2 regions of the Cytobacillus sp. Hz8 genome follow, and region 1 is predicted to be linked to the other one. Evidence: a T-box and tRNA genes for the amino acid it is inferred to sense, from the RefSeq annotation. Region 1 holds a T-box; the other holds one or more tRNA genes.
The links. A T-box is a leader RNA that pairs with one kind of tRNA and senses whether it is charged. The one in region 1 lies ahead of tyrS (tyrosine--tRNA ligase), so its partner is inferred to be a tRNA-Tyr.
Positions count from the first base shown of each region.

Region 1 (19,915 bases):
AGCTCTGCTTTTTTTGCTTCCTTACTAGCTTCAGCCTTTTTAATCCGCGTTTCCTTTTCTGCTTCAGCCGTCGCAATATCGGCATCCCTTTTCACCTGTGCGATTCTCGGCTTTCCCAACGAATCTAGATAGCCATTCTTATCACGCACATCTTTAATAGTAAATGAAACGATGGTTAAACCCATTTTCGCTAAATCTTGCGATGCAACACGCTGAACTTCTTGAGAGAATTTATCACGATTCTTATATATCTCTTCTACGGTCATCGAGCCCAAAATAGATCTTAAATGCCCTTCAAGCACCTCTCTGGCCTCATTTTCCCGATCCTCTTTTCTTTTTCCTAGGAATTGTTCTGCAGCAGTTGCAATTTCTTCAATCGAACCACCGATTTTAATAATAGCTGTTCCATCGGCCATAACAGGAACACCTTGTTCTGTATAAACTTCAGGTGTTGTTACTTCGAGCTTACTAGATAAAAGGCTTAATGGCTCCGCTTGTTGAAAAACTGGAAATATAAAGGCACCGCCACCACGAATAATTTTGATGCGATTCCCAGATTCATCAACATGGACATTTTTACTTCCTAAATAGCTTCCCGTAACGATTAAAGCTTCATCTGGCCCTGCCGTACGATATTTGCTTACAAAAACAGCAATAAGAGCAATTAATAATACCGCGACTATTCCACCTACAATCAAAATTGGCAACATCCAATTTCCTCCTCAATATAATATTTCTTCTGAATACTCATATGAACTTACGTAAAGAACCCCATCGCGCACTTCAATAATTAAAACCTTTTCCCCTTCTTGAATGGCTGTATGGCGAAAGCTTGCCGCCGGTTTTGAAATCGTTCCACTCTTATTGTGGAGGACTACCTCACCAAAGCCGTCACTAGGTATGGGAATAATTACCCTCCCAATTCTCCCCTTCAATGAATCAGTTGTGTATACAAGTGACTCTTGAGCCGACGAAAGAGGAATTAGGACAAACATATTCAAAATAGCATCTAGAATAAAGGCCACTACCACACTTATTCCGATTATTAGAACGTGTGATAAAGCTGTCAGAAATTCGAAACCATAGGCAATGGCAGAGAAAAAAATAATAAAAGCAAGGATTAATGTTGGATTTAAAAATCCAGCAACCTCTAAAGCTCCACCTAAAATATCCCCAAATAAGACATATAGTAGGGTTATGATTCCTGAAATCACAAGAACGGAAAAATAAAATATTTCGATTGATGTTTGAAACAATATATCTCACCTCCTATCCAGACTTTTCTATCCAAAATATTCCTTAATTTCCTAATTTCTAATACGTGGAAAAATAGAAAAGGATTCATTTATTGACATAAGCATTAAAAATCTTGAATTCAGCCAAAAAAACAGCAGACCTTTTAACTTGGCCTGCCTTGATAAATAATCAATATTCTTTATTTAATACTTAATTAAGAAGTACTTCTTCTTTCCGCGTCGAATAATCGTAAATTGATCTTCGACTCGATCTTTGCTGTTAATAACATATTCCAGTTCCATGATGCGCTCACCATTCACAGAAACCGCTCCATTCGTGACATCCTCACGGGCTTGGCGTTTGGATGGAGATATTTTAGCTGCCACTAGCAAATCAACAATTCCAATCTCCTCGCCTGATACATGCTCATAGGAAGGTACATCTTTAAAGCCTTGCTTAATTTCCGCTGCCGTTAAATTTTTCACATCTCCACTAAAGAGAGCAGTTGATATTTTAATGGCTTGGGCTAGTGCATTTTCACCATGGATCATCTTCGTCATTTCTTCAGCGAGCGCCTTCTGTGCTTTTCTCAAATGGGCTTCTTCTTTCACTGCTACCTCTAAAGCTTCGATTTCCTCCTTGGATAAGAAAGTAAAGTATTTTAAATACTTGATGACATCTGCATCAGCTGTATTAATCCAAAATTGATAGAATTCATATGGAGAAGTCTTTTCTGGATCTAACCAAACAGCTCCACTTTCTGTCTTTCCAAATTTAGTTCCGTCTGCGTAACTAAAGGAATCGTAAGTCCAAATGCCTTTGAAGCGTCTGGAATCATTTTGCGAATTAACTCAAGTCCTGTTGTAATATTTCCCCACTGGTCACTTCCGCCTATCTGCAAACGACAACCATACTTCTCAAATAAATGTTTGAAATCCATTCCTTGCATGATAGTGTAAGTAAACTCAGTAAAAGAAATTCCCGTTTCTAACCGAGTCGCGATCGTATCCTTTGCCAGCATATAGTTAATCCCAATATGCTTTCCATAATCTCTTAGGAAAGTAATCATATTCATTTGCGAGGTCCAATCATAGTTATTCACTAAAGCAGCCCCGTTTTCACCCTCAAAATCAAATATAGTTTTTAACTGTTTGGTTAAACATTCAACATTTTTTTGGACTGTTTCAATCGTTTGAAGAGTTCTTTCTTCCGTGGCCTTCGGATCACCAATTAAACCAGTGGCTCCACCCACAAGTACAATCGGACGATGCCCTGCATTTTGAAATCTCTTTAAAGTTAGAAATGGCAATAGATGACCAATATGCATACTATCACCAGTTGGATCCATACCACAATATAAAGAAAATTTCTCTTTAGCTAATAATTCCTTTAATCCTTCTTCATCGGTTTGCTGATATAAAATCCCACGCCACTGTAAGTCTTCTAATAAATTCATGATGTATCCTCCTTCAATTTTTTCCAAATAAAAAAGCCCTTCGAATTAAATCGAAGGGACGATTATTTAAAAATCGCGGTACCACCCAACTTGAGGAAACAAAATCCTCCACTTAAAAAAACGATAACGGTTCAACCGTACACCGCTACTACTGATCAACAGATTCGCGAGTGAAAGCTCAGGGAGGTAATTCATTCTTCTATATGTACTGACTTACAGCGCCCGTCAGCTTTCTTAAACAAGGATAGAAGGACTACTGGTTTCCCATCATAGCCAAATGGTATTCAAATTGTTAAAATTATTTTTACCATAATTGCCTTTATCTGTCAAATATCTACTTAGAAAATTCAAGAAATCTTGAATGTAAGTCTTACTTTATGTTTGATTATGCTATAATAGATAAGATTTTAGGGGGTTTGATATGAATGAAAGAAAAGTCAAATTGGATTGATAAAATTAAGTCGACTCTCACAAATAAAAAAACAATTAAAAGAGCCAATATTTCTATTCAAGTGATTTGGAATTTAGTCCTCATTTTCTTAATTGTTATTTTAATCGGCGGTGCCTTCGCTGGAGGAGTTGGGGCAGGCTATTTTGCCTCTCTTGTAAAAAAAGAACCCATTCGCTCCTACGAAAGTATGAAAAAGGATATATACAACTATGAAGAAACCTCAAAATTATACTTTTCCAATAATGTGTATTTAGGAAACCTGCGCACTGATTTAGACCGTGAAGAAGTGAAGATTGACAAAGTGTCGAGTTATTTAAAAGATGCTGTCGTCGCAACGGAGGATGAATACTTTTACCAGCATAATGGGGTTGTTCCGAAGGCAATTTTCCGTGCCCTCTTTCAAGAGGTTAGTAATTCATCGGTCCAATCTGGCGGGAGCACCTTAACACAGCAGCTCATTAAAAATCAAATTTTAACAAATGAAGTATCATTTGAAAGAAAAGCAAAGGAAATTTTATTAGCTTTACGATTAGAAAGATTCTTTGATAAAAACGAAATCTTAGAGGCATATTTAAATGTTTCGACATTTGGGCGAAACTCGTCGGGAAGAAATATTGCTGGAGTACAATCTGCTGCAAAGGGCATTTTTGGTGTTGATGCTAGTAAGCTTACACTACCACAATCCGCCTTCATCGCCGGGCTGCCGCAGAGTCCCTTCGGTTATACTCCATATACAAATGAAGGGAAATTAAAGAATAATCTCGAACCTGGCTTATCTAGAATGAAAACCGTATTAAAAAGAATGCTAGATAATGGATATATCAACGAGAATGACTACCAAAAGGCTGTTAGCTACGACATAACAAAGGATTTCATTAACCCTAGTAATACCCCACAAGTAAAATATCCTTGGCTCACAGCGGAAATCGAAAAACAGGCAGTTGACATATTAACAACCATTCTAGCAAAAAAAGATGGTTATGAAGAAGAAGATTTAAAAAATGATGACGATTTATATGAAGAATATTCAACCTTAGCCGATCGCAATCTTCGTCAAAATGGATATGAGATTCATTCAACGATTAATAAAAAAATCTACGATCAGATGCAAAAGGTGAAAGATAATTATCCATATTACGGAAGTGATATTTCTCGTACTATAAAAGATCCGGAAACCGGAAAAGAAAAAGTGGTGAAAGAACCTGTTGAAACCGGCGCTATTCTAATTGAAAACAAAACAGGAAAGATTCTCAGCTTTGTCGGTGGTAGAGATTTTGATCGTGAGCAGCTCAACCATGCGATGAGTGCCAAAAGGTCAAATGGCTCTACAATGAAGCCTTTACTAGTCTATGGCCCTTCATTTGAATTTGGAAAGCTTTCACCAGGCTCCATTTTACCGGATATCCCACTTAGCTTAAACCCAGCTAGCAGCGCGCCTTGGCCACATAACTATGGCGGTGGCTATCATGGGTTAGTAACGGCAAGGGAAGCACTGGCAAAGTCATACAATGTTCCTGCTGTGAAGGCATATGTTGATATTCTAAATCAGCGTCCTGCAGAATATTTGAAAAAAATGGGATTCACTTCCCTAACAGAAGCAGACTACACGACTCGTTCTTTAGCACTTGGTGGCTTAACCAATGGGGTAACAGTAGAGGAAAATGTAAATGCATTTGGAACATTTGCAAATGCAGGACAATTTATCGACGCCTATTTAATTGACAAAATTGTTGATAAATCAGGAAAAACCATCTATAAACATAAAGTGAAAAAGGTCAATGTCTTTAGTCCGCAAACAGCGTATTTAACACTGGATATGATGCGTGATGTTATCAGTAGTGGAACAGCAGCATCCTTAAATGGACGACTAAAATTCTCGTCTGATTGGGCTGGAAAAACAGGTACCGGACAAGATTATAAAGATTCCTGGTTTGTTGCTGTCAACCCTAATGTATCATTTGGAGTCTGGACAGGATATGATACGCCTTCCCCATTAGAGCAATACTATAAAGGACTAACTTATGGGGTTCGGAATATCTATTTATGGGCAGACTTAATGAATGCTGCTTATGACGTTGCTCCAAACCTTGTCGATCCACAAGAAACGTTTAAGATGCCGGGCGGAATTGTTCGCAGATCGATTTGTGGTTTAACAGGGCAAACACCAACAGATGCCTGCGCCAAAGCAGGATTAGTCACGACGGACTTGTTTAATGCTAAATTCCCGCCTTCACAAGGGGAAGATGGAGGCTTTGGGGAAGGAAAATATGTCATCATTGGCGGCAAAAAATATTTAGCACTAGATTCTACCCCAAGTGAATTTGTAGAAACTGGTATTATGTTGAATCCAGATTATATTAAGAAATTATTAGGTAGTAATATAAATATTAATCAATATCTCCCAAAAGACGGAAACTGGTCCAATATGCTAATAGCTGGTGACAAATTAAATGAAAATGGCAAGACGCCATCGGCCGTAAATGTTGCAGTATCTGGAAATACGATATCCTGGTCAAAGAATTCTGAGAGTGATATTATTGGTTATCATGTTTATTCTGCCAGTGGTGGGACGAAAAAGGTGACAAGTATTAAAGCTGGCTCGTCTCTTCGCTATCATGTAGGTAATGGAAGCTATTATGTGACCGCAGTAGATATTGCTGGAAATGAATCAGCTCCATCAAGAATCGTCCAAGTTGGTAAAACACAAGTAACAAACAAGAATCAAACACCAGAGAAAAAACCAACCTCCGGTAAGACTCCAAGCAAGAATCAAAATGAGTCGAATCCAAGTAAAGATGAATCTAAACAAGACGAAAATTAATGGAAGTCTGATAAACAAATTTAAGCCGGTTCCAAAAAATCGTTATATACGATATTTTGGAACCCGCTTTTTTACTTTCAGCTACCAAAACAATTTGGCAAAAAGGATGAATTGCATTGAATCTTTGATAAATTGCATCTCGATTATGTATTAAATAACTAAAAAAGTGCCCAAAAGCTTAACTTTTGGGCACTTTTTGAATGATTGCTATTAGTCTTCCATCGTTGATAAATCACCTGTTGGTAAATCCAACTCCCATGCCTTTAGAACACGGCGCATAATTTTCCCACTTCTTGTTTTTGGCAGCTTTTCACGGAAATCAATTTCACGTGGAGCAGCATGTGCCGCAAGACCTTTCTTAACAAAATTACGAATTTCCTCTTTTAATTCATCAGTTGGCTCAAAGCCTTCACGTAATGCAACAAAAGCTTTAATAATTTCGCCACGCACCGGATCTGGTTTTCCGATGACCCCTGCCTCAGCAATAGCTGGATGTTCGACAAGCTTACTTTCCACCTCAAACGGACCTACACGTTCACCAGAGGTCATAATTACGTCATCAATTCTTCCTTGGAACCAGAAATATCCATTCTCATCCATATAAGCTGAGTCGCCGGATACATACCAATCCCCTGGCAAGAAGTAAGATTCGTATTTTTGCGGGTTATTCCAAATTGTATACATCATAGATGGCCAACCCTTTTTGATTGCAAGATTCCCCATGCGATATGGTGGCAATTCATTTCCCTGGTCATCCACAATAGCTGCTTGAACTCCTGGAATCGGTTTTCCCATTGAACCTGGCTTAATTTCCATACATGGATAATTGGAAATCAACTGAGCACCTGTTTCTGTCATCCACCAATTATCATGAATTCGTTTATTAAATACCTTCACTCCCCAGCGAACAACCTCTGGGTTTAAAGGTTCCCCAACACTTAATATATGGCGAAGAGTGCTTAAATCATATTTTTTAATGACTTCATCCCCCGCCCCCATTAGCATACGAAAAGCTGTTGGCGCACTATACCAAACTGTTACACCAAAATCTTCAATCATTTTATACCAAACATCAGGGCTGAAACGTCCACCAACAATAACATTTGAAGTTCCCGTTAGCCAAGGACCAAAGATACCATAGGATGTACCCGTTACCCAGCCTGGATCTGCTGTGCACCAATATACATCATCATCCTTCAAATCTAGAACCCATTTTGCTGTTTGATAATGCTGAATCATAGCATTATGAACATGAAGGACTCCCTTTGGTTTTCCGGTTGATCCCGATGTATAATGAAGAATTAATCCATCAGTACGTTCAACCCATTCAATGGACAGGTCTTTACTTGCTTCTGCAAATTTTCTATTAAAATCTATTAAAATTCCATCTTCTTCAATAGATTCTCCAATAACAAAAATACGCTTTAAGGCAGGCAATTCATTGTAAGGAACACGATTAAGAAGCTCAGGGGTTGTTACTAATACCTTTGCCTCACTATCCTCTAATCTATCTCGCACCGCCCCCTCCATAAAAGCCTCAAACAATGGTCCAACAATTGCTCCAATTTTGATTGCTCCAAGTACAGTAAAATATAATTCAGGTGATCTAGGCATAAAAATAAAAACGCGATCCCCTTTTTCGACGTCTCCATATGCCTTCAGCACATTTCCTGCTTTATTTGATAGCTCTTTCATTTCCTTAAAAGTATACTTTTCATTTCTATGATCATCACGATAGTATAAAGCAATCTTATTTTTTCTGTACGTTTCCGTGTGGCGATCGATTGCTTCGTAAGCCAAATTCACTAGACCTGTGCTATGCCATGAGAAATTTTTCTCGGTGTCTTTCCAATCATGATTCTTATACGTTTCCTCATAGTTAACTAAGTTGTAATCCCCTTTAACAACTGGTAGCGCTTCCAATTTCATATACACATATCCCCCTTTTTGACGTTGTATTCACTCTTAATATTATAAACTATATTTTCAATTTTTTAAATATTCTTCCAAAAAAATATTAAAATATTTTTAAGATTTTAAAAATGTCACAAAACATTTCCGAATATAACAAAAAATTAAATGAAAAGGCTTTCTTATTGTTTTTTTTATGTATAATATAACTAATATTCTAATTGTATAAAATTAGGTGGTGAATGAATGGAACACATAAAAACCTATAATGCCAAAAAGCTGCAAACTCCACATGGAGATCTAATAATTGAAGGTCCTGTTCAACCTGAAGTGTTAGCTGGCCTTAAGTTTCACGAAGGCTTAATCGCATTTCGCCAACCAGCACAACAGCATAAAGCTTTAGTTGAAATCGCGGGACTTCCAGAAGGAAGAATCATCATTGCTAGATTAGGTGACATTGTTGTTGGCTATGTCACATACCTTTACCCCGATCCACTTGAACGTTGGTCTGAAGGCAATGTGGATGACTTAATAGAATTAGGTGCCATTGAAGTGATCCCAGATTTTCGAGGATGTGCTGTTGGGAAAAATCTTTTAATTGTCTCCATGATGGATGATGCCATGGAGGATTATATCATTATTACAACAGAGTACTATTGGCATTGGGATTTAAAAGGGACTGGTTTAAATGTATGGGAATATCGAAAAGTGATGGAGAAAATGATGAATGCCGGAGGTCTTCAATGGTACGCAACAGACGATCCGGAAATTAGCTCCCACCCCGCTAATTGTCTTATGGCCAAAATTGGAAAACGAATTTCCAATGATTCGATTCAAAAATTTGATGCTCTTCGCTTTATGAATCGATTTATGTATTAGTCATGTTAAATTACCTCAAATGAATTAGCCCTCTACTTCAATCAATAATTAAGTATATGAGGAGAAAATTCTTCGCAACTTAAACTCTATTTTAAGAAGTGAAACAAATAGTTTACTAATTTTATCATCAAATTTGCAATGTAAATTAAGGGGGAATTAAGGATGATTGTGGAGGAAATCATGCAAACGAAACTAACCACATTATCGCCAAGAAACACGATTAAAGATGCTTTACAATTAATGAAGCAGAAAGCCATTCGACATTTTCCAGTCGTTGATTCTGATCATCACATTGTCGGTATCGTTACAGATACTGATATTCGCGATGCCACTCCATCAATTTTCCATCTAGAAGAGCACAAAGATGAATTAAAAAGGCCAATAGAAGAAATCATGAAAACCAACCTCATTACAGGACACCCATTGGATTTCGTTGAAGAAATAGCATCCGTTTTCTATGAAAATCGAATCAGCTGTGTTCCAATAATTAATGATAAAAAATTGGTTGGAATCGTAACCGAAGCGGACCTGCTTCATACACTAATAGAATTGACCGGTGCAAATCAACCCGGTTCCCAAATCGAGATCAAAGTACCGCATAAAATGGGAGTTCTTTCTGATATTTTTTCCATTATCAATAAAAAGAAAGCCAATGTGCTTAGTATCCTCGTTTACCCAGACAAGCACGATGAAAATGATAAAATCATCGTCATTCGAGTTCAAACAATGAATCCAGTAAGTTTAATAGAAGATTTAAAAAAGGCGGGTCACCATGTTTTATGGCCAAATTTACCGGGGATAACCTTATGAAGCAAAACGCTGTTTTTGTTTTCTCAGAAGACCAGCTTAATTACAACTTTGGAAACAATCATCCCTTTGATCAAATTCGCTTAAAACTTACATTGGATTTATTGAAAAGTCTTGGAGCAATAAATGAACATCAGATCATTCCTCCTCGCCAAGCTTCTGAGGAAGAGCTACAATTAAACCATGATCCAAGTTATGTAAATGCAGTTCGAATGGCTGGGCATGGTCTATTAAATGAAACAAGTGCCGAAAATTATGGACTTGGCACAGAAGATACTCCCATATTTCCTAATATGCATGAAGCAAGCTCTCTTCTTGTCGGAGGAACATTAACCGCTGTTGACTATGTCATGACAGGAAAAGCCGATCATGCGATCAATCTTGGTGGAGGGCTACACCATGGATTTCGCGGAAAAGCATCAGGATTTTGTGTCTACAATGACAGCTCTGTTGCGATTAAATATATACAGGAAAAATATCAAGCACGCGTCTTGTATATAGATACCGATGCTCATCATGGAGATGGAGTTCAATGGTCATTTTATGATGATCCCAATGCATGTACCCTTTCCATACATGAAACTGGGCGTTATTTATTTCCTGGAACAGGAAATGTCAATGAACGCGGACAAGGAAAAGGCTATGGCTATTCCTTTAATATCCCCGTTGATGCCTTTACAGAAGACGAGTCATGGCTAGATGCCTATCGCACCTCCTTTAGAGAGGTGGCCGAGTTTTTTAAACCAGATATTATCTTGACCCAAAATGGAGCCGATTCTCACTATCTCGATCCTTTAACCCATCTATCAGCCACGATGAAAATTTATCGAGAGATTCCTCGATTAGCCCATGAAATCGCACATCAATATTGTGAAGGCCGCTGGGTAGCAGTGGGTGGCGGTGGTTACGATATTTGGAAAGTGGTCCCTCGTGCATGGGCCCTTATTTGGATGGAGATGACAGAAAACTCAAATTGTTATGGACATTTGCCGCTTGAATGGATTCAAAAATGGCATTCAAAAGCACCAGTCGAACTTCCCCGATATTGGGATGATCCAGAGGATTTATATCCAGAAATCCCCCGAAAAAGAGAGATATCAGAGAAAAATGCTTTAACCGTAAGCAAAGCTCTTTACCCCATCAGGAAAAAAACAAAAGCCGAATCCCTATAACATCATTCACTTGATCAAACATCATAGAAAAAAGGCTGATCAAAATGTGAGGTGACCCCCAAAAGTTAGATTTTACTCTAACTTTTGGGGTGCAGTACACTGGCAGCCTTTTTTATTCCTATTTTTATCTTAATTACATTGTTGAACTACGATATTCAATTCGATGCGGCAGCACAACCGTATGATTTTCAACTTTTTCCTTATTCATATATTTCGTTAATAGTCTCATGGCAACAGCACCAATATCATATAAAGGTTGAACAACCGTTGTTAACTGAGGACGAACCATGAGTGATAACCGAGTATTATCTGAGCTAATGACTTCAAAGTCCTGCGGTATATGATATCCCTTATCTTCTGCTCCATGAACGACCCCTAATGCCATTTCATCAGAACCTACATAAATCGCGGTTGGTCTTTCTTCTAAACTGATTAGATACTCAATAGCTTCAATACCTGAATCATACGTATAATCGCCTTCAAACACGTATTCTTCGCGATATTCGATATCATGATCTTCTAATGCCCGTTTATATCCTTTTAATTTCTTTTCTAAATTAATTGGCTCATGCAGAGGACCCGTCACAAAAGCAATCTTCTTTTCTCCCTTATTGATGAATTCATTTGTCACATCATAGGCAGCTTGTTCATAATCAATATTGACAGAAGGAATCTTCTTCGATTCTTCAATCGAACCGGCAAGTACAATTGGAGCCGGAGATTTTTCAAATTCAGCTACATGCTCATCAGTGATATTTCCGCCCATAAATACAATACCGTCCACCTGTTTGCTAAGCATATTATTAAGCAAATGTAATTCTTTATCTTTATTTTGATCAGAATTGCTTAAAATAATATTGTACTTATACATGGTTGCAATATCTTCAATCCCCCTAGCAAGCTCAGCAAAGAATGGATTAGAGATATCGGGAATAATGACACCCACTGTTGTTGTTTTTTTACTAGCTAGGCCTCTAGCTACTGCATTTGGACGATATCCTAATCTTTCAATTACTTCCATTACTTTCTTTCTTGTAGCTGGCTTTACATTCGGATTTCCATTTACAACTCTGGAAACAGTTGCCATCGAAACATTTGCCTCTCTTGCCACATCATATATGGTTATATTCAATTTAAACACTCCTCACTATTAAAAACGCTCTCACTTTTTCCTTATTTTACTTCAAGTATGTATAGTCTACTCCTATAATGTAAAAAAAACAGATATTGATGACTAATCATATCGTACAATTGTTTATCCTGCAATGATATCCGTACTATTTTAACAAAAAAGTAAAAAAAAAACCTTCTACTTTTCAGTAGAAGGTAATAAAACAATCATTAAACTCTTAATAAACGAGATTCTTGAAGAGCTGCATAGAATTCTTCAAATTGATTTAAATCCATCTGTTGGGCAGAATCCGATAGAGCAACTGCTGGATCGGGATGAACTTCTGCCATGACTCCGTCAGCACCAATCGCAAGAGCAGCTTTCGCACATGGTAATAATAAATCTCTTCTTCCAGTTGAATGGGTTACATCCACTAGTACTGGTAAATGAGTTTCTTGTTTTAAAATTGGAACTGCAGAGATATCTAAAGTATTTCGTGTCGCACGCTCATAGGTCCGTATTCCACGTTCACAAAGCATTATTTGACCATTGCCCTGAGACATAATATATTCAGCTGCATTGATGAATTCCTCAATTGTTGCTGCTAAGCCGCGTTTCAAAAGAATGGGCTTATTGACTTGACCAGCTGCCTTTAAAAGCTCAAAGTTTTGCATATTTCTTGCACCAATTTGAATGACATCAATATAATCAACGGCTGTTTCGATATCATTAGGACTTACAATTTCACTGATGACTCCTAAATCAAAATCGTCTGCAATTCTTTTCAGAATTTTTAAGCCTTCCAAACCAAGTCCTTGGAAATCGTACGGAGAGGTTCTTGGCTTAAATGCGCCACCTCGTAAAAGCTTTAATCCTTTTGCCTTAACTGCCGATGCTACAGCGGCAACTTGATCATATGACTCAACGGCACACGGTCCGAAAATCAAGTGTTGTGTGCCATCACCCACTTGAACCCCTTTAATAGAAACGATAGTGTCTTCCGGTTTTTTCTTACGTGAAACTAAAAGCGCCTTGCGATGATCGTCTTCTTGCAATTCTAAACCTGCTTTAAAAATTTCTTTGAAAAGATGTTCAATTGTAGAATTTTCAAATGGACCATCATTATTCTCTTTGATTGAATTTAACATTTGACGCTCGCGAACCGGATCATATCGATTGACACCTGAAGCTTCCTTCACACGACCAATTTCCTGAACGAGTACTGCTCTCTCATTAATTAGGCGTAGCAACTCTAAATTTATTTCTTCCACTCGATTTCGTAGTTGATCAAGTTCAACATTACTCATTTTCTCCCAATCCTTTCGATTAAATTATAGCCGTCAATCTAATATCGGAAAAAGTAGTATAAACCTAGGATAGCAATCATTTCCTCCTATTATTCTTTTACGGCCACTAAAAATGTGATACATTTTTCTATAGAATTAGAGTTATTATATATGAATTAATTAATAATGTCACGAATAATTTACTTCAATCATTAAACGCTTTTAAGCGCTAAAGCGTTTTGATGTCAAAATCCCTAGTCCTATTAAAGAAGGTGGATCAGTTTGCCCGATAAAAAGAAATTATTTGCGCTTGATATAGGAACACGATCTGTTGTGGGAATTATTCTTGAAGAAGAGAACTCACAATATCACGTTGTCGATATCCTTGCTAAGGAACATTCAGAGCGAGCAATGCTAGATGGTCAAATTCACGATGTTCTTGCTGTTTCTCGAGTGATTACTGAGATTAAACAAGATTTAGAAAAAAATCATGGTCCATTAAAATCAGTTAGTGTTGCAGCGGCTGGTCGAGCATTAAAAACAGAAAAAGCAAAAGTTACCGTCAGTATTAAAGGGAAACCGATGATGCAAAAACAAGATATCCTTCATCTTGAATTAAGTGCCGTACAGCTAGCTCAATCAACGGTTGCTGAAAAACATGAAGCAGAAAGCAGCCATTATTATTACTGTGTTGGGTACTCTGTTCTTTATTATCGACTCGACGATCAAGAAATTGGAAGCTTGATTGATCAACAGGGTGATGAAGCATCCGTTGAAATCATTGCAACCTTTTTGCCAAAGGTTGTGGTAGAATCCTTGATTGCTGCTCTCCATCGGTCCGATTTGGAAATGGAAGCATTAACCTTAGAACCAATTGCAGCCATAAATGTTTTAATTCCCCCATCAATGCGAAGATTGAATGTTGCCTTGATTGATATTGGGGCAGGAACATCTGATATTGCCCTCACAGATATGGGAACAGTGATCGCATATGGGATGGTACCGATAGCTGGTGATGAAATAACAGAAGCCATTAGTGACCAGTATCTTTTGGACTTTCCATTAGCCGAAAAAGCAAAACGGGAATTATTAACAGATGAAATCATTACGGTTACCGATATTCTTGGATTTGAGGCGGAAATTCCAAGGGAGGATGTCGTAGCAGAAATTTCGTTAACGATCGATCGATTGGCTGCCTCCATTTGTGATGAAATTTTGAGATTAAATAATCATAAATCTCCAAAGGCCGTTATGCTTGTCGGTGGAGGAAGTCTCACTCCAGAGTTGCCTAGTCGAATTGCGGAAAAATTAGCTTTACCAGAAAATCGTGTGGCCATTCGTGGAATAGACGCCATTTCCTCCTTAACGATATCAAGTCACATCACGAAAGGTCCTGAGCTTGTTACTCCTATAGGGATTGCAATTGCTGCCAAAAAATCACCCGTACAATATATGACAGTCTATGTGAACGAACAGCCTGTTCGGCTATTTGAAGTGAAAAAATTAACGGTTGGAGATGGTCTTCTCGCAGCTGGAATTAAAATGAATAAATTATATGGAAAGCCAGGATTCGCCAGCATTGTAACCGTCAATAACCAAACCATTACAATTCCTGGGGAACATGGACATCCCCCTCTTATTCGAAAAAATGGAACCCGTTCTTCATTAGATGATGAAATTAAAAATGGGGATCAATTAATCGTTGAAAAAGGGGAAGATGGAAAAAAGGCTGCCCTAAAAATTAAAGACCTGATAGATGAAATTCCCACAAAATCGATAACGATTAATGAGATTGAGTACACCATTACGGCCACAATTAGCTGTAACGGAAAAGAAGTAAGCAATGATTATGAAATTGAAGATAGGGACATCATTCAAGTGCATATGCCAGATACCATTGAGGCATTGCTAAAATCATTGAATCTTAAAGACTGGCTATTAGAGCTAAGACCTTTTCGAATTCGAATCAATGACAAGGAAACGTTTATTCCTGCATTTTCAGGGAAGTTATTTCGAAATGGAATCGAGGTAAAGCTCCAAAGTAACTTTGAACATCTAGATGAATTGGTTGTCGAAGGCAAGAAAAATCCAACAATTCGAGAACTAGCAGCTTATAAACAAATTATCCTTTCTCACTCCATTCCAATTTATTTTAACGGAAAGGAAATGTTACTAGAAAAACGACTGGCTGAAATTACAAAAGGCGAAACAATTCTGACGGAGAAAGATCTTGTGCATGATGGTGATCATATAACATTGCATACAAAAAAAATCGAACCATTTATCTTTCAAGATGTATTTAACCAGGTGAAATTTGAAATACCCAAGAATGCCAATGGCAAATTTCAATTATTAAAAAATAATAAGCAATCTGGATTTCATGAGAAATTAGCCCCTGGTGATAAGCTTGAAATCCGATGGCCAGCACAACAACAAAATCAATATTCAGGAATCAAAAAATAAAACAAAGAGGGCTATTGCTTCATTTCAGCATAAGAAATAGATGCTGTAGAACGAAGCAATAGCCCCATTTTTTTGGATAAAGTGAAACTTCCATCAGTGGTGGTTTTCGACGCACAGGACGTGAAGTGTGCAGACGTTGCGATTGACGTCGCGCTTTTAGTCTGCCATTCATCCCCCACTGATGGTTAGTCACGCAAAGCCTGATTGATTTTTCTAAGGGCTGAAGCCCAAAGAAAAATCTTATTTCACTTATCACGCTCATAACGCCACGTCCTGTGGCTTCGCCTGACTAGGACCTTAATCCCTCATCGGACCTTTACGGACAGTTGATCTCCCACTTATCTTCTTCGTATTCTCAGAATCTTGAAGTGGGAGTCAAAATGTCCGTTAAGAGTGGGATAAATGTCATATTCTAATAATTGTTTATCCCTTTTTTTCAGACCCCTCTAAAGCATTTTTCAAAGCTTCATTTGTAATTTTCCAATGAGAGGCATTCCAAGCTGGCACTTCATTGATAAATAAAAATGCCTGTGGTGATTCATGTTTAATATGATATTTTTCAGCAATGTAATTAGATAATGGTCGAGATTCCTGAACGGTTAAATAATAAAAGGCGATATCACTTGCTTCAGTCGAAAATCGTTGATAGGCTTCATACGCCGCCTGACTAATTGGACAGGTTAATGAATGCTTGAGGAAGAAAAAATGCTCTCCTTCCTTGCATAGCTCTTCAAATTGATCAATTGTCTTAATTTGCTTCATCCCAAATTCCCCCTTGAAAATAAACTCATGCTCAATAATTAATGATTCAACTGGCGCTCAGTCTCATCAAATGCCTTTTTTGTTTCATCGAGCATTTGCTGAATTTGATCATTTTGTTGATTTTTTGTCATGTCAGCCTGTTCCTCTAAGTTGTCCTCGACTACCTCATTACGCTTGATTTTATTGATAAAATCTGTGGATTGCTTCGAAACCGTTTCGGATATGGATTGTGATTTCTTCTTTGCCGTTTCCACCAATTCTGTACCCCTTGTTACAGCAGTCTCACGAAGTTGTCCCGTTTTTTCCTTAAGGGATGAAACTTCTGAACTCACTGTTCTCCTAAGCTCCTTCCCGGCCTTTGGTGCCAAAAATAGAGCGACTCCGGCACCAATAACGCCTCCAATAAGTGCACCTAAAACAAAACCCTTTGAGCTTTGATTTTCAACGTCCTTAGCCTGTTTTTTTCGTTCAGAATTTGACATAAAATCTCCTCCATTATATTACATATTGGCTTGATTCCTTAACCGTTTGTGCTCTTCCTGTTCATGCTCTATTGTTTGTTGTTTTCGAGATTTCCATTTATCTTTTAATTCAAGAAAAATATTACTCCATTGAACGACTTGAGTCACCTTTTCCTTATTTTGCTCCAACTGCTTTTCTACAGTATTCGTAACATTTTGAAGCGAGTGATTAAACCCTTTTATGGTTGTTCCTACATCTTTTACAGCATCAAAAACCGTATTAAGGCTTTCAGATTTTTGTTGGATGTCAAGAACAACATCATTGGTCTTATGTAGCAGTTCAGTAGTCTCGCGTGTAACACCATCAAGCTGCTTTTCAAGTCCTCCCAATGTTTCAGATACACTTTCTAATGTTCCCTGTAATGATTTTAACGTTTTCGAAACAAAGATAACAAGAATAACGAAAGCAATGGCGATGATTGCAACACTTAAATAAAGAATAATAATCAAGCTAAGGCACCTCCGAATGGTCAACAATTTTTTTGTATAAGTTCTATTTTATATTTCTTTTGTTCAAGTCATTCCAAACCATGTTTTCTAGAATGGAAGCCCTTAAGAAAATATTATCATAAAAATGAATTGATTCAATCATTCAACAATTTTCTTAATTTAGGTTACAATAGAAACGTAAATGTCTAAAAATGTATAGGAGAGATTTAGAATGAGAGACCCTCGAATTGAAATACTGGCAAAGAATCTAATTAATTATTCTATTCGTCTTCAAAAAGGTGAGAAAGTACTCATCGAGAATTTTGGGCTGCAAAAGGAATTGGTAACGGCATTAGTGAAAGAGGCTTATGCCGCAGGAGGTTATCCATTTGTATCCATTAAAGACAATCAAGTCGATCGTGAGCTCCTCATGGGTGCTAGTGATGAACACTTTAACATGATAGCTGATTTTGAAGCAAATGTAATGAGTCATATGGATGCATACATAGGTCTTCGTTCAGGAAATAACATTAATGAACAAGCAGATGTGCCCGATGATAAAATGAAAATCCATGGCAGCACCATTGGGAAAAAAGTCCATACTAACATTCGTGTTCCAAAAACAAAATGGGTAGTCCTTCGTTATCCTACCTCTTCTATGGCACAATTGGCCAAAATGAGCACAGAGGGATTCGAAGATTTTTACTTTAAAGTATGTAATTTAGATTATAGCAAAATGGATAAGGCGATGGACAATCTTGTCACCTTAATGAATAAAACGGATAAGGTCCGTCTTACTGGTCCAGGGACAGATTTAACCTTCTCTATTAAAGATATTCCTGCTATTAAATGCTCTGGACAAATGAATATTCCAGATGGAGAGGTTTATACAGCCCCTGTAAAGGACTCCGTTAACGGTGTCGTAACTTATAATACCCCTTCTCCATATCAAGGATTTACATTTGAACATGTAAAACTAACGTTTAAGAACGGAAAAATTGTCGAAGCAACCGCTAATGATACAGAGCGTGTCAACAAAGTTTTTGATACGGATGAAGGGGCACGGTATGTTGGTGAATTCGCCATTGGAGTAAACCCATTTATTCAACAACCAATGCAGGACATTCTTTTTGATGAAAAAATCGATGGAAGTTTCCACTTTACACCAGGTCAATGCTACGATGATGCCTTTAATGGAAATCACTCCAATATCCATTGGGATTTGGTCAATATTCAAAGACCAGAGTATGGTGGTGGCGAAATTTACTTCGATGACGTGCTAATTAGAAAGGACGGACGATTTGTCATTTCTGAACTAGAATCACTAAATCCAGAAAATTTAAAATAACCCGCGCTTCTACCCTTATCCTTACTAAAAGGCCAGCCTCATTCTGCTGAGGCTGGCCTTTTATTTTATTGTACTTGTTTTTCATAAGCTTCTTGGAATTTTTGAATATCCCCTGCACCCATAAACACAATAACGCTATTATCGTAATTCCTCAAGATTTTCGTTCCATCTTCTGTAATTACAACAGAATTAGGAATTTTAGCCTGCAAATCAGTGATCGTCAGCTTGCCGTGATTCTCTCTTACAGAACCAAAGATTTCACATAAAAAGACTTGATCCGCCAAATTTAAGCTATCCGCAAAATCTTGTAAAAATGTCTGCGTCCTTGTAAAAGTATGTGGCTGAAATACAGCAACAACTCTTTTATCCGGATATTTTTGTCCTATGGCATCTAAAGTAGCCCGGATTTCAGTTGGATGATGAGCATAATCATCAATTAAAATTTGATTTCCAACGTGTTTTTCCGTAAATCTTCTTTTAACCCCTTGGAAGGTCATTAAATGGCTTTTTACGATTTCAGCACTAATCCCTTCATAATGGCAAAGGGCAATAACAGCAAGGGCATTTAAAACATTATGATTGCCAAAGAAAGGGATTGAAAAGCTTTCAAAAAATGTATTGCGTACAAAAACATCAAAGGTTGTACCCTCTGTCGATTTGACCACATTTCTTGCTTGAAAATCATTTTCTTCGCCAAATCCATAAAAAAGAACAGGAACCTTTGCCTGAATTTTTTGAAGCTGCTCATTATCCCCACATGCAATAATTCCCTTTTTCACTTGTAATGCCAATTCCTGAAAAGCAGAGAACACATCTTCAATATTGGCAAAATAATCAGGATGATCAAAATCAATATTCGTCATGATTGCATAATCTGGAAAATAGGATAGAAAATGCCTTCTATATTCACACGCCTCAAATACAAAATAATGTGCGTCTTTCTCTCCCTTACCGGTTCCATCTCCTATTAAGAAAGAAGTAGGCTTCGCACCGCCCATTACATGAGCTAGAAGCCCCGTTGTCGACGTTTTTCCATGTGCCCCAGTTATCGCAACACTAGTAAAGTTTTGCAAAAAGTCACCTAAAAAGCGATGATATCGAATGACGGGAAGGCCAAGCCTTACTGCTTCCACTATTTCCTCATGAGTATCTGGAAAAGCATTTCCCGCAATAATGACCATTCCAGGTTTTATATTTTCCTTTTGAAAGGGAAGGATCTTTATTCCTGCTTGTTCAAGGGCTACTTGAGTAAAGAAGTGCTT
Region 1 is NZ_JBHKFI010000009.1:68,493-88,407, reverse strand. Features, by position in the region: gene ACE38V_RS12725 (flotillin lipid rafts scaffold protein FloT) at 1-710, opposite strand, end outside; gene ACE38V_RS12720 (NfeD family membrane protein) at 723-1,256, opposite strand; partial or broken gene tyrS (tyrosine--tRNA ligase) at 1,440-2,692, opposite strand; T-box leader at 2,744-2,972, opposite strand; gene ACE38V_RS12710 (transglycosylase domain-containing protein) at 3,118-5,964, shown strand; gene acsA (acetate--CoA ligase) at 6,175-7,893, opposite strand; gene ACE38V_RS12700 (N-acetyltransferase) at 8,122-8,754, shown strand; gene ACE38V_RS12695 (acetoin utilization AcuB family protein) at 8,917-9,564, shown strand; gene ACE38V_RS12690 (acetoin utilization protein AcuC) at 9,561-10,733, shown strand; gene ccpA (catabolite control protein A) at 10,867-11,865, opposite strand; gene ACE38V_RS12680 (bifunctional 3-deoxy-7-phosphoheptulonate synthase/chorismate mutase) at 12,075-13,151, opposite strand; gene ACE38V_RS12675 (cell division protein FtsA) at 13,413-15,593, shown strand; gene ytxJ (bacillithiol system redox-active protein YtxJ) at 16,017-16,355, opposite strand; gene ACE38V_RS12665 (YtxH domain-containing protein) at 16,394-16,837, opposite strand; gene ACE38V_RS12660 (DUF948 domain-containing protein) at 16,856-17,326, opposite strand; gene ACE38V_RS12655 (aminopeptidase) at 17,538-18,653, shown strand; gene murC (UDP-N-acetylmuramate--L-alanine ligase) at 18,719-19,915, opposite strand, start outside.

Region 2 (5,878 bases), on a different contig from region 1:
AGCAGCCAGGCCGCAAAAGAAACCATAAATCCTGAAGGAGATGCCAATACTGGCCAGCACCAACATCATCATATGCAGCTCATCGATCCTGATACAGTAGAGGACCTCATGGAAGAAGGCTACACCAAAAAAGACATATTTATCGCATTACATATTGCCAAAAAGGCCAATAAAGAGATTGAGGATGTTTTGTCCTTTTATAAAAAAAATAAAAAATCATGGGATGTTACTGCAAAGCATTTCGGGGTCAATTTAGAAGAATTTAAGAGAATGAGACAAATGAACTGCCAATTTTTTGTAAAAAACAAAGAAGCTATTGTTCAATCATTAGCTAAATATACAAATAAGCAACCTGAGCAATTTCAGGCTTACATCAAGGATGACATCTCACTTCGATTCCTTGTTGCCGGTGCTGCCATTTCTAAACTGAGTGGCAAAGATTTAGAAGAGATTGTCAAATTGAAAAAACAAGGTCAATCTCTACATGATATCGTAGATGATCTAGATATTGACCACAATCAATTTCACGAGGAAATGAAAAAAATTCTTGATGGGATTGCTCCAACGCCGCAGTCTTCAAACCAACATTAAGAAATAAATAATAAATAGACCACAGGATATAAAATTGCTGTGGTCTATTTTATCCCACTCTTAACGGACATTTTGACTCCCCTTCAAGATTCTGAGAATACGAAGAAGATAAGTGGGAGATCAACTGTCCATAAAGGTCCGACGAGGGATTAAGGTCCTAGTCAGGCGAAGCCACAGGATGTGGCGTCCCTTGAGCGTGATAAGTGAAATAAGATTTTTCTTTGGGCTTCAGCCCTTAGAAAAATCAATCAGGCTCTGCGTGGCTAACCATCAAGTGGGGGATGAATGGCAGACTAAAAGCGCGACGTCAACACATAAGTCTGCACACTTCACGTCCTGTGCGTCGAAAACCCCCACTGATGGAAGTTTCACTTTATAATTAAATCTATTTTAGTTTAAATTGAACCGATCGGAGCCTGTAAGCAATCATAAGTCCCCTTCTCAATTTGGATTGTGGTATGTTCAATTCCAAAACGATCATGTAGCTCCATACTTATTTTTTGAAGGAGAACATCATTATCAGTAATGTCTGAACGAATAAGATGGACCGTTAAAGCCGGCTCCGTCGTACTCATTCCCCAAACATGTAAATCATGAACGTCTACCACAGTAGGGATATCTTTCAGGTACTGCTGAATTTGATTAACATCAATACCATTTGGAACAGCGTCTAAAGATAAATTAATGGATTCACGTAATAATCCCCACGTTCCAATAAATATCACAATCACAATGACTAAGCTCATTAAAGGATCCATCCAATTCCACCCTGTCCAGAGTACAATAAAACCTGAAATCACAACTCCCAATGAAACGACTGCGTCGGCAACCATATGTAAAAAGGCGCCTCGAATATTTAGATCATCTTTACTCCCTTTCATAAATAACAAAGCGGTAATCGAATTAATGACGATACCAACCAAAGCTACGGATATAATGATTCCTCCTTCAACCGGAGAAGGAGATGAAAACCTTTGAATGGCTTCCCAAGCTATTGCCCCAATAGCTACTAGTAGAAAAACAGCATTAAATAATGCGGCTAGGATAGAACTCTTCTTAAATCCATATGTCCGCTTTGAAGTGGGAGCTTTCTTTCCTAACCATACAGCAATCCATGCAATTAATAATCCTAATACATCACTTAAATTATGACCAGCATCAGCCAGCAATGCTAAAGAATCTCCTACGATACCATAGACCACTTCAACAATAATAAATAAAATATTTAATATAATCCCAAATCCAAATGCAAACCCATAATTTACAGGACTATGATGATGATGTTCGTGATTATGATCATGACCCATCTTAATTCTCTCCTTTCCCTCTCATACTTTATCCTTTAAATCATCATTGTCTTTTATAACAGTTCTATATGAGTATATGTTCATATTCAAATTATGCTACAACGTCATGCAAAAATCAACAAAAAATCCCCAATTATTTTTACCGCTATTTTTCCCATTGAATGAGTACCTTTCATGTGATTTAAGAAAAAAAGAAAAGCGTTGCTGAAATAAATTCAACAACGCTTTTAAAACAACTCGATTTTCACATTTCCTATGGATTTAAGCGAAAGCTTGAGAATCATCTATTGAATGAATATGGATTTTCTCAAGATTTTGGGAAAGAAGCAAAGAAAAAGTTCCCTTTGTTGTTTGCACTTTTAGAATATAACTCGTTGCTTCACCTTGAATCTCTGAATGATGAGTCACCTGTTGCGGCTTCATTTCTAACTCACATCCTTGATTCGACATATTGACAAGGAAGATACCATTATGTAAATTCAAAAACTCACTGACGGATGCCTTTGCCAGCTCATCTATTTCAGTTAATTGTTCTTCTGCATATGCAGAAGCAATTTCAAGAAATACATCTTCATTAGCCGCTATTGCAGTATAAAGAGTCTTTTCTCCTACTATATCTTGATGAACAACCCAATCATAATTAAATGGTTGATCTAATCCATGCACTTCTAAGTAAACTTGATTATCTATAAAACGAATTATATTTTTAGCAAACAAGGAGATGTATTGAATAATATAGTCCTTATTTCCTAAATCCATTATATTAATAGAATTCTCAACCAGTGCTTCAATATCCCCACTTTTGATTGCTTCAAATTTATCATCTGTTAAACTGTGTTTGACTTTATAATCAGAAAGTGCACTCGAATATTGTTCAATAGTCATGAAACCTTGATCAACAAGTGCCTGAGCTAATAATAAATGATCCTGCTTTTGCGCAGATAGCATTTGATTTACTTGTTCATCCGTCAAATACCCCAATTCAACTGCGATCTCGCCAAAGCGTTTATCCATTTGTCTTTGCTTTTCATGAACCTCTTCAACCTGCGAGGCAGTCATATAACCTTCATCAACAGCCATGACACCAATTTTGACATGAGTGGTCCCTTGCTTCTCTAAAGCTTCTTTAAGCTGCTCGGCTGTTATTAATCCACTGTTTAATAGATAATGACCAAAATATTGACTAAACATGTGCAGTCTCCTCTCTTTCTTTTAATATCTTTTCAATGATGCTTGCAACAGCATCGAGAGAGACTGGCTTCTGTATAAAATCATATGCTCCAAGCTGTAAAGATCTCTTTAAGTGATCCTTTGTTCCGGCTGATGAGGCCATCACAACCTTGATATTTGAATCAAATTCCATAATTTCCTTCAAGGCTTCCATTCCATCCTTATCAGGCATAACAATATCCAAGAAAACAAGATCCGGACGATGTTCCTTAACTAATTCAATCACTACTTGACCATTAACTGCTTCTAAAATCTCTTTACACTTACATTTTTCTAAGAGGCCAATAAACTTTTTCCGAATTAGCATGGAATCATCACAGATAATCACTTTTAAATTATTCTCCATAGATGCTCAACTCCTAACAGATAATGAACTTTTCATACGCAATCTGGAACAATGACAACATCAAAGAATGAAATAATAAGGATTTTAGGTTGGAATTCCTTATTCATTAAATTTCGAGATTAGAGGGCCAAAATCCTTTTTATAATCGAAGAATATTCCTGCTTTTTGTCGATTTTTGGAGAATATTAAAGTCTTTTGGCCTAAAACATTCATTTGATCCTTTTCTATTTTTTGTATAATAATTCCTTTTCTAATTCATACTGTTAATGAGTTTGTTTTGGAGGAGATGAATAACAATGAAAATAATTGGATTATGCTATAAGTGTAATGGAGTAGGTTATATAAAAAAATATCTTATAATTAAAAAAACCTGTACTCATTGCTATGGCACAGGAAGAATTAGTCAAAGTATTCAAGAATATCGAGGAATTTAATTAAATCAAAAAAACAAGCTAATCAAAAATAACGAAAGCTTGGTTTTATCTTTTTAATAAAATGGCTCCGCAGGTAGGATTCGAACCTACGACCGTTCGGTTAACAGCCGAATGCTCTACCACTGAGCTACTGCGGAATAATAAGTTTTCGTTCCTAAAACTCGGAAAGCTTTGCCGAATGTCCTCATCTCAGGAAGCTTATCCAAGTAGCGGCTCGATGAGTACAACTCGAAGTATATTCATTGGAGAGATGCTCGTTGCTCTACCACTGAGCTACTGCGGAATACTCTTTCAAAATATCACAAAAAACAATTATACATAATCATTTTCTAAAAAGCAAAGTATTTCTAAAAGAAAATGGGCCTAAATGGACTTGAACCATCGACCTCACGCTTATCAGGCGTGCGCTCTAACCAGCTGAGCTATAGGCCCATATGGAAAGCGGGTGATGGGAATCGAACCCACGACAACAGCTTGGAAGGCTGTGGTTTTACCACTAAACTACACCCGCAGAACAGTGACAATTCTATTAGGATTTTCGCTCTTAAATATAATGGGGCGATCGATGGGAATCGAACCCACGAGTGTCGGAGCCACAATCCGATGCGTTAACCACTTCGCCACGACCGCCATTATTTTCCAACTCTCATAGTCAGAAGCAAATAGTGGTGGAGGGGGACGGATTCGAACCGCCGAACCCAAGGGAGCGGATTTACAGTCCGCCGCGTTTAGCCACTTCGCTACCCCTCCAAATAAAAAAGATGGCTCAGGACGGAATCGAACCGCCGACACAAGGATTTTCAGTCCTTTGCTCTACCGACTGAGCTACTGAGCCATATAAAAATATTCACCTACAGTTAATTCCACTTCGTCCTTCACCCAAAACTCAGGAAGTTTATTCAAGAAGCCTTTCGTTTTGTGTGCTGATGCCTTTGCTTCGCAGCTTACTCGGTCGTGCTCTACCGACTGGAGCTACTGAGCCATTAAGCATTGTTAAATTATATGATGGCGGAGGAAGAGGGATTCGAACCCCCGCGCGGTTTAACCCGCCTGTCGGTTTTCAAGACCGATCCCTTCAGCCAGACTTGGGTATTCCTCCAAATATATATAATAATAGTAGCGGCAGAGGGGATCGAACCCCCGACCTCACGGGTATGAACCGTACGCTCTAGCCAGCTGAGCTACGCCGCCATATTTATTAATATAATGAATGGTGGAGACTAGCGGGATCGAACCGCTGACCTCCTGCGTGCAAAGCAGGCGCTCTCCCAGCTGAGCTAAGCCCCCAATAATAAAGATTTTCTAAAAAAATATTTTTTTAATGGCGCGCCCAGTAGGAGTCGAACCCGCAACCTTCTGATCCGTAGTCAGACGCTCTATCCAATTGAGCTATGGGCGCAAATTTTAGTTAAATTAATCATTTAAAAACTGGAGCGGAAGACGGGGTTCGAACCCGCGACCCCCACCTTGGCAAGGTGATGTTCTACCACTGAACTACTTCCGCGCGCTTAATGGTGCGGGTGAAGGGAGTCGAACCCCCACGCCTTGCGGCGCCAGATCCTAAGTCTGGTGCGTCTGCCAATTCCGCCACACCCGCGTATTTGAAATGTATAATGGTGAGCCATGAAGGACTCGAACCTTCGACCCTCTGATTAAAAGTCAGATGCTCTACCTACTGAGCTAATGGCTCTTAAAAAATAATTTGATATGGTGCCGGCGAGAGGACTTGAACCCCCAACCTACTGATTACGATTCAGTTGCTCTACCAGTTGAGCTACACCGGCATCTGAATACAAAAACATTAACAATATTTTATATGGTGGAGGATGACGGGCTCGAACCGCCGACCCTCTGCTTGTAAGGCAGATGCTCTCCCAGCTGAGCTAATCCTCCAACGCACAGGACGTGCTAGTGCATGCGTTGCGACAGGACGTCGCGCTTTTAGCATGCCTTCCTTTAAATGGTGACCC
Region 2 is NZ_JBHKFI010000001.1:396-6,273, reverse strand. Features, by position in the region: gene ACE38V_RS00110 (hypothetical protein) at 1-591, shown strand, start outside; gene ACE38V_RS00105 (cation diffusion facilitator family transporter) at 987-1,898, opposite strand; gene ACE38V_RS00100 (cyclic di-GMP-binding domain-containing protein, MshE-related) at 2,160-3,089, opposite strand; gene ACE38V_RS00095 (response regulator) at 3,082-3,474, opposite strand; tRNA gene ACE38V_RS00090 (tRNA-Asn) at 3,971-4,045, opposite strand; tRNA gene ACE38V_RS00085 (tRNA-Ile) at 4,267-4,340, opposite strand; tRNA gene ACE38V_RS00080 (tRNA-Gly) at 4,349-4,419, opposite strand; tRNA gene ACE38V_RS00075 (tRNA-His) at 4,463-4,538, opposite strand; tRNA gene ACE38V_RS00070 (tRNA-Tyr) at 4,575-4,658, opposite strand; tRNA gene ACE38V_RS00065 (tRNA-Phe) at 4,671-4,743, opposite strand; tRNA gene ACE38V_RS00060 (tRNA-Ser) at 4,915-5,007, opposite strand; tRNA gene ACE38V_RS00055 (tRNA-Met) at 5,026-5,099, opposite strand; tRNA gene ACE38V_RS00050 (tRNA-Ala) at 5,120-5,195, opposite strand; tRNA gene ACE38V_RS00045 (tRNA-Arg) at 5,231-5,307, opposite strand; tRNA gene ACE38V_RS00040 (tRNA-Gly) at 5,338-5,412, opposite strand; tRNA gene ACE38V_RS00035 (tRNA-Leu) at 5,421-5,505, opposite strand; tRNA gene ACE38V_RS00030 (tRNA-Lys) at 5,523-5,598, opposite strand; tRNA gene ACE38V_RS00025 (tRNA-Thr) at 5,617-5,692, opposite strand; tRNA gene ACE38V_RS00020 (tRNA-Val) at 5,726-5,801, opposite strand; tRNA gene ACE38V_RS00015 (tRNA-Glu) at 5,870-5,878, opposite strand, start outside.
Region 2: it has a tRNA-Tyr gene. The T-box ahead of tyrS (tyrosine--tRNA ligase) is inferred to sense a tRNA for this amino acid. The anticodon was not compared.